Linked DNA regions of Blastopirellula sediminis. The protein of the gene in region 2 interacts with the protein of the main gene of each other region in a pairwise test. Links are inferred from orthologs where the notes say so. Each region holds a gene or a part of one and is shown on either strand. Other genes may lie near its edges.

Evidence for each region. Proteins that work in one complex are often made in the same cells at the same time.
Region 1: the proteins of ligA (region 2) and leuS interact in binary tests that used the Escherichia coli proteins (3 or more experiments, as listed by UniProt). The link is inferred for Blastopirellula sediminis from one-to-one orthologs.

What each region holds. Positions count from the first base shown.
Region 1 is NZ_JAJKFT010000004.1:287,622-291,162, forward strand. The notes cover bases 1-3,345. They hold leuS (leucine--tRNA ligase), read left to right. Parts: upstream 1-307; coding sequence 308-3,145; downstream 3,146-3,345. Other genes in these bases: LOC68_RS04935 (inorganic diphosphatase), read left to right, coding at 3,218-3,345. Also shown: more of inorganic diphosphatase, read left to right, coding at 3,346-3,541.
Region 2 is NZ_JAJKFT010000010.1:596,906-600,030, reverse strand. Bases 82-3,001 are described here. They hold ligA (NAD-dependent DNA ligase LigA), read left to right. Parts: upstream 82-486; coding sequence 487-2,517; downstream 2,518-3,001. Other genes in these bases: LOC68_RS14035 (hypothetical protein), read right to left, coding at 2,950-3,001; LOC68_RS14045 (cupin domain-containing protein), read left to right, coding at 82-447. In the rest of the region: more of cupin domain-containing protein, read left to right, coding at 67-81; more of hypothetical protein, read right to left, coding at 3,002-3,125. UniProt on the Escherichia coli protein: DNA ligase that catalyzes the formation of phosphodiester linkages between 5'-phosphoryl and 3'-hydroxyl groups in double-stranded DNA using NAD as a coenzyme and as the energy source for the reaction.

The sequences.
Region 1 (3,541 bases), on a different replicon or contig from region 2:
ATAAGCGTTCGACACGTCCAAAGAGGCCCAGCAGCGCGACGTGCGAATATATGAAGAAGTTTAACAACACCCCGGCTCTCGTCATACGCATCGATCAACAATTCTTAAGGTAAAAACCGGGATCGGCGAGATGTTTTCGTCCTTTTTTCGGGACCTAGCGGTTGTAAGGGTTCGCCTCCGTCGATTGCGATAAATCGGGCAAAGAATTAGAATCACGGCTTTCTTGGGGGATAGCGAAAGCCGAACAAAGATAACGGCTTACGTACAAACCAGGCTCTCCCCGCTTACCAAAAACCACAATAGACAGATGCCGCGCTACAATCCCGCCGAAATCGAACCGAAATGGCAGCAATTCTGGGAACAAAACCGCACCTTTGCGACGCCGGAAATGCCTCAGGGCGAAAAGTTGTACGTGCTGGACATGTTTCCCTATCCCAGCGGCGAAGGCCTGCACGTCGGTCACCCGGAAGGATATACCGCAACTGACATCGTCTGCCGCTTCTCGCGCATGCAGGGGAAATGCGTGCTCCACCCCATGGGGTTCGACTCGTTCGGTTTGCCGGCCGAAGAGCATGCCATCAAGACGGGGACCCCCCCGCGAGTGCAGACCGAGAAAAACATCGCCAACTTCACCCGGCAGCTGAAGATGCTCGGTTTCAGCTACGACTGGGACCGCCAGATCGCGACGACCGACGTCGAGTACTTCCGTTGGACGCAGTGGATCTTCTTGCAGGTTTACGATACCTGGTACGACCGCGAACAGCAGAAAGGGCGCCCGATCGCCGAGTTGCCGATTCCGGCCGAAGTCGCCGCTGAAGGCGCCGATGCGGTTCGCCAATACCAAGACGAACATCGTCTGGCCTATTTGAACGAAGCGCCGGTGAACTGGTGTCCCAATTTGGGAACGGTGCTGGCCAACGAAGAAGTGATCGACGGCAAGAGCGAACGTGGCGGTCACCCGGTGCAGCGGATTCCGCTGAAGCAATGGATGATGCGGATCACCGACTACGCCGACCGGTTGGAAAAAGACCTGGACGGCTTGGATTGGTCGGACGGCATCAAGGCGCGCCAGCGCAACTGGATCGGCCGCAGCACCGGCGCCGAAGTTGACTTCTACATTGGCGCCGCCGACAAGCTGAGCGCCTGGAAGAAGACGCGGGCTGAAAGCGGCTTCCCGCGCAAGCCGGGCGATGACGTCTTGCGGGTTTACACGACGCGTCCCGACACGCTGTTCGGCGCGACTTACATGGTGATCGCTCCGGAACATCCGCTGGTCGAAACTCTCACGACCAAAGAACAAGCGGCCGCCGTCAAAGCTTACTGCGACAAAGCGGCCAGCAAGAGCGATCTGGAACGGACTGAACTGGCGAAGGAAAAGACCGGCGTCTTCAGCGGTTCGTATGCGATCAATCCGGTCAACGACGAACAGACGCCGATCTGGATCGCCGACTATGTTTTGATCAGCTACGGCACCGGCGCCATCATGGCGGTTCCGGCGCATGACGATCGCGACTTTGAATTCGCCAAGACGTTCGACATTCCGGTGATCGCCGTCGTCGACCCCGGCGACTCAAGCGAAGTTGATCGCGCCGAAGTTTTGGCCGGCGCCGTTTGCTCTACCATCGACGGCGTCGCGATTAACTCCGGCAAGTACGACGGCACGCCGACTGCGGAGTTCAAGTCGAAGATCGCCGCCGATCTGACCGCCGCCGGACTCGGGAAAACCGCGGTTAACTACAAACTGCGCGACTGGCTCTTCAGCCGTCAGCGTTTCTGGGGAGAACCGTTCCCGATTCTGAAAGAGCTGGACGCCAGCGGCGAACCGAACGGCAAGATCCTGCCGGTCCCGGTCGATCAGTTGCCGGTCAACTTGCCGGAACTGGAAGACTTCAAACCGATCGGTCGCCCGGAACCGCCGCTCGAAAAGGCGCCTGCCGATTGGTTGTATCCCGTCATCGACGGCGTGAAGTACAAGCGGGAAACGAACACGATGCCGCAATGGGCCGGTTCGTGCTGGTATTACCTGCGCTTCATCGATCCGAAGAACGACACCGCGCTGATCGATCGCGAAAAAGAAAAAGCGTGGATGCCGGTCGACTTGTACATCGGCGGCGCCGAGCACGCGGTGTTGCACTTGTTGTACGCGCGGTTCTGGCACAAGGTGCTGTACGATCGCGGCGTAGTGACGACGGCCGAACCGTTCCAGAAGTTGGTCAACCAGGGGATGATCCTGGGCGAGTTGGAATACACCGGCTTTCAAACGGCGGAAGGTCGTTGGGTCTCGCACAACAAGACGAAGACCAACGTCGAAGGAGAACGGGTCGACGCCAAGACCGGCGAGGCAGTCACCGCGGTGAAGCTCAGCGCCGACGATGTCGAGAAGCAGGGAGACTCGTTCGTGCTGAAGACGGACGCCAACGTGAAGATCGACGCCCGCGCGATGAAGATGTCGAAGAGCCGCGGCAACGTGGTGAACCCGGATGTTGTGGTGAAGGACTTCGGCGCCGACAGTCTGCGATTGTACGAGATGTTCATGGGCCCGCTCGAAGCGACCAAGCCATGGAGCATGGCCGGCGTGAGCGGCGTGCGCAACTTCCTGGATCGCGTCTGGCGATTGATCGTCGACGACTACGCCGAAGAGACGGCGCTGCTCGATGCGGTCCAAGACGTCGAGCCGACGGCCGAACAAAACAAGATGGTTCACCGTACGATCGAAGCGGTGACGCGCGACTTGTCGAAGTTGGAATTCAACACGCCGATCGCGCGGATGATGGAATTCACCAACTTCTTCACCAAAGAAGAGGTTCGGCCGAAGTCGGCGATGAAATCGTTGGTATTGATGCTTTCGGCCTACGCTCCGCACATTGCGGAAGAGCTGTGGGCCGTTTTGGGCGAGACCGAGTCGCTGGCCTACCATCCTTGGCCGAAATTTGACGAAAAGTTCACCAAGGATGACGAAATTGAAATTCCGGTCCAGATTCTGGGCAAAGTTCGGAGCAAAATTGTCGTCGCGGCCGATATTTCTCAGGCCGATTTGGAAAAAGCGGCGCTCGCGGACGAACGAATCCAAGAGCTGATTGAGGGAAAACAGGTCGTAAAAGCGATCGTGGTCCCTGGCCGCATGGTCAATTTTGTCGTCAAATAAACGTACAGGCTTGCCGCACTCGGCATCCTGCCCCCCCGCTCACTTTTCTTTCATTGACAATCAGGACGAACGATGACGCACTCATGGCACGACGTCAGCCCGGGCCACCGTATGCCGCTCGAATTTTGCGCGGTGATTGAAATTCCGACCGGCTGCAGCCTCAAGTACGAACTCGACAAGCCGACCGGGCTGCTGCGAATGGATCGCATCCTTTACTCGGCGGTGCACTACCCGGCCAATTACGGGTTCATTCCGCAAACGCTGGCCGAAGACGACGACCCGCTGGACGTGCTGGTTCTTTGCCAAGAGCCAGTTTATCCGTTGTGTTTGATCGAAGCTCGCGTCGTCGGGCTGATGACGATGGTCGACAGCGGCAAGCTGGACCATAAGATCATC
Region 2 (3,125 bases):
GTCCCGAAAACGAAATCCAGAAACCGCCGCGGACCCCTCCACGGACCACTACCAGCGAGAAACAGAATGAAAGTTCAGCACTTCGAGCAATCAACCGCCAATCCGGTTCACATGGAAGGGGCGACCGGCTGCCAGGTTCGGCAGTTGATCAACGACAAAGATGGCGCCCCCAACTTTGCGATGCGTCAGTTTGAAGTGGCGCCCGGCGGTCACACGCCGAAGCACCATCATCCCTACGAGCACGAAGTCTACGTGATCGCCGGCAACGGCGTGGTGATGGAAGGGGAACAGCCGCGCGAGATTAAAGCAGGTGACGTCATCTACGTCGCTCCGGACGAAGTCCATCAATTCCAGAACGTGGGAGAAACTCCCCTGAAGTTCCTTTGCCTGGTTCCGAACGCGGCCAACAACGCCCAGTTCGTCGCCAAGCCGGAATGCGCTGAGTAACGCTCGCATCGCTCGTCTCCATCACGCGAAGGATATCGTATGGCAGCCGTCCAAGAAGAGATTGATCAACTCCGGGCCGAAATTCGTCGCCACGACCGTATGTATTACGTCGAGGCGCGACCCGAGATCACCGATCTCGAATACGACAAGCTGCTTAATCGCCTGAAGCATCTGGAGGCGGAGAATCCGCAGCTGATCACGCCCGACAGTCCGACGCAGCGAATCGGCGATGCGCCGGTCGAGCATCTGACGCAAGTTGCGCATCGGGTGCCGATGTTGTCGATCGACAACACGTACAGCCTCGAAGAGCTGCGGGCCTATGGCGATCGAATTCAAAAGCTGTTGCCGGACGAAAAGATCGAGTGGGTCGTCGAGCTGAAGATCGACGGCGTCGCCGTTTCGGTGTTGTACGAAAATGGGTTGCTCGTCCGCGGCGTGACGCGCGGCAATGGTCAGGTCGGCGACGATATTACGCATAACGTCCGCACGATCAAAGATATTCCGTTGCAACTTGTCGGCGACGACGTGCCGCCGGTTTTGGAAGTGCGCGGCGAAATCTACATGACTAACGACGAGTTATCGCGGATCAACGAACGTCTGGCCGCCGCCGGCGAAGCGCTTTACAAGAACACCCGCAACGTCGCGGCCGGCAGCATTCGCTTGCTCGATCCACGGATTTGCGCCGAGCGCAACTTGCGGATGTTCACCCACGGCGTCGGCTACGTCGAAGGGCTCAAGAGCCAATCGCACATTGAGTTTCTGAACGAGCTGAAAGGGTACGGTCTTCCCCCAACTCCCAATGTCGAAGCGTTCCCCGATTTTGACGCTGCGGTCGCGCATTGTGAGGCGCTGGTCGAGACGCTGCAGGACTTGCCGTTTGAAGTGGACGGGCTCGTGCTGAAGGTGAATCGCTTTGAACAGCGCGAACGTCTGGGAAGCACCACCAAGAGCCCGCGGTGGGTGATCGCCTACAAGTTTGAAAAGTACGAAGCGATCACCACGCTGAATGAGATTCGGGTCCAGGTCGGCAAGACCGGGACGATCACGCCGGTTGCGGAACTCGAACCGGTCGAACTGGCCGGAACGACCGTCTCGCGATCGAGCCTGCACAATGCGGAGCAAATCGAGCGGCTTGATATTCGGGTCGGCGACGTCGTGGTGGTCGAAAAAGCGGGGAAGATCATTCCGCATATCGTCCGGGTCGAAATGCACGAGCGGAAGGAGGAACTGCCGAAGTTCGAGTTTCCGACCGAATGTCCCATCTGCGGCACGACGCTTGTGAAAGACGAGGGGGGCGTTTACATCCGCTGCCCCAATCGCGAGTCTTGCCCGGCCCAGCTGAAGGAGCGAATCCGTTACTTTGCGACGCGGAACGCGATGGATATCGAAGGGCTGGGAGACAAGCTGGTCGACCAACTGGTCGTCGACGAATTAGTAAGTAGTTATGGCGATATCTATCGACTGACCGCGGATCAGCTGTCGAGTCTCGAGCGGATGGGGAAAAAGTCGAGCGATAACCTGGTCGCCGCAATCGAAGGAAGCAAAGAGCGGGGGCTCTCCCGATTGCTGAATGCGCTCTCGATTCGCCACGTAGGCGGACGAGTCGCTCAACTCTTGGCGCGGCACTTCGTCACCATTGACGCCTTGATCAGCGCGTCCGAAGAGGAAATCGCCGCCGTTGACGAAATCGGCCCGATCATCGCGGCCAGCGTTCATTATTTCTTCTCGGGAGACTTCGGGAAGGAGACGATCGCCGATCTCCGCGAACTTGGTCTCAAAATGAGCGAGGATGTCCCCGACGCGGGCGCCTTGGCCGCAGCGGTTTTCGCCGGCAAGACCATTGTTGTGACCGGAACGCTGGTGAAATATGGTCGAGACGAGATCCAAGAACTGATTGCGAAGCACGGAGGCAAAGCTTCATCGAGCGTTTCGAAGAAAACGGACTTTGTCGTCGCCGGAGAAAAGGCGGGGAGCAAGCTCACCAAGGCCCAACAATTAGGGGTAAAAGTCTTAACAGAGGAAGAGTTTGAAGTTCTTCTTGCAGGCAGTAAGGCCCCCCAAGTCGACTGATTTTATATAAATTCGCCGTATTTTCCCCTGCGGACAAATTTTTTTGTCCGCCATCTCCCTGCGGATCCGCTTAGATAAGTAGGCCACACGGAAGCCAACTTCGTAATTGATTCAAATGGCTCTTTTGGGGAATAGGGGCATGCGGATTGTAACTGTGGGGAAGCGGGATCGTTCTCCCGCGTGGTATCGATGCCATCGATGCCAGACTGTCGTCGCTTCGATGCGACCTGTTAACGATCACATTCACTGCGATCATTGCGGCCAAGAATTGGACGAAGATGATGAGATCGCGATCGTCCATCCGTTGGAGCGACGACCGCCTTCGCAGAACTAAGTTTCCAGAACGCAGGTTTTTCTGCCGGGTTCTGATGTGTGTGTGAAAAGGGCGTCGATGTGCTGCGGCGCCCTTTTCATTTTCTTGCGACAGCCTTCTTACTTGCTGTCGGTGTTGATGTCTTTCAAGCTGCGTCCCAGACGTTTGGTACGCGGGCCAGCCGTGGCGGTACCGGTCGTCGAAGCGCTGATCGACTTACGCGCCGCAGCCGTTTCGCCGACATTGCCCATCAGGCCCAGGAAGTCGCTCTTCCCTTGTTCCTGTTCGACCGGCA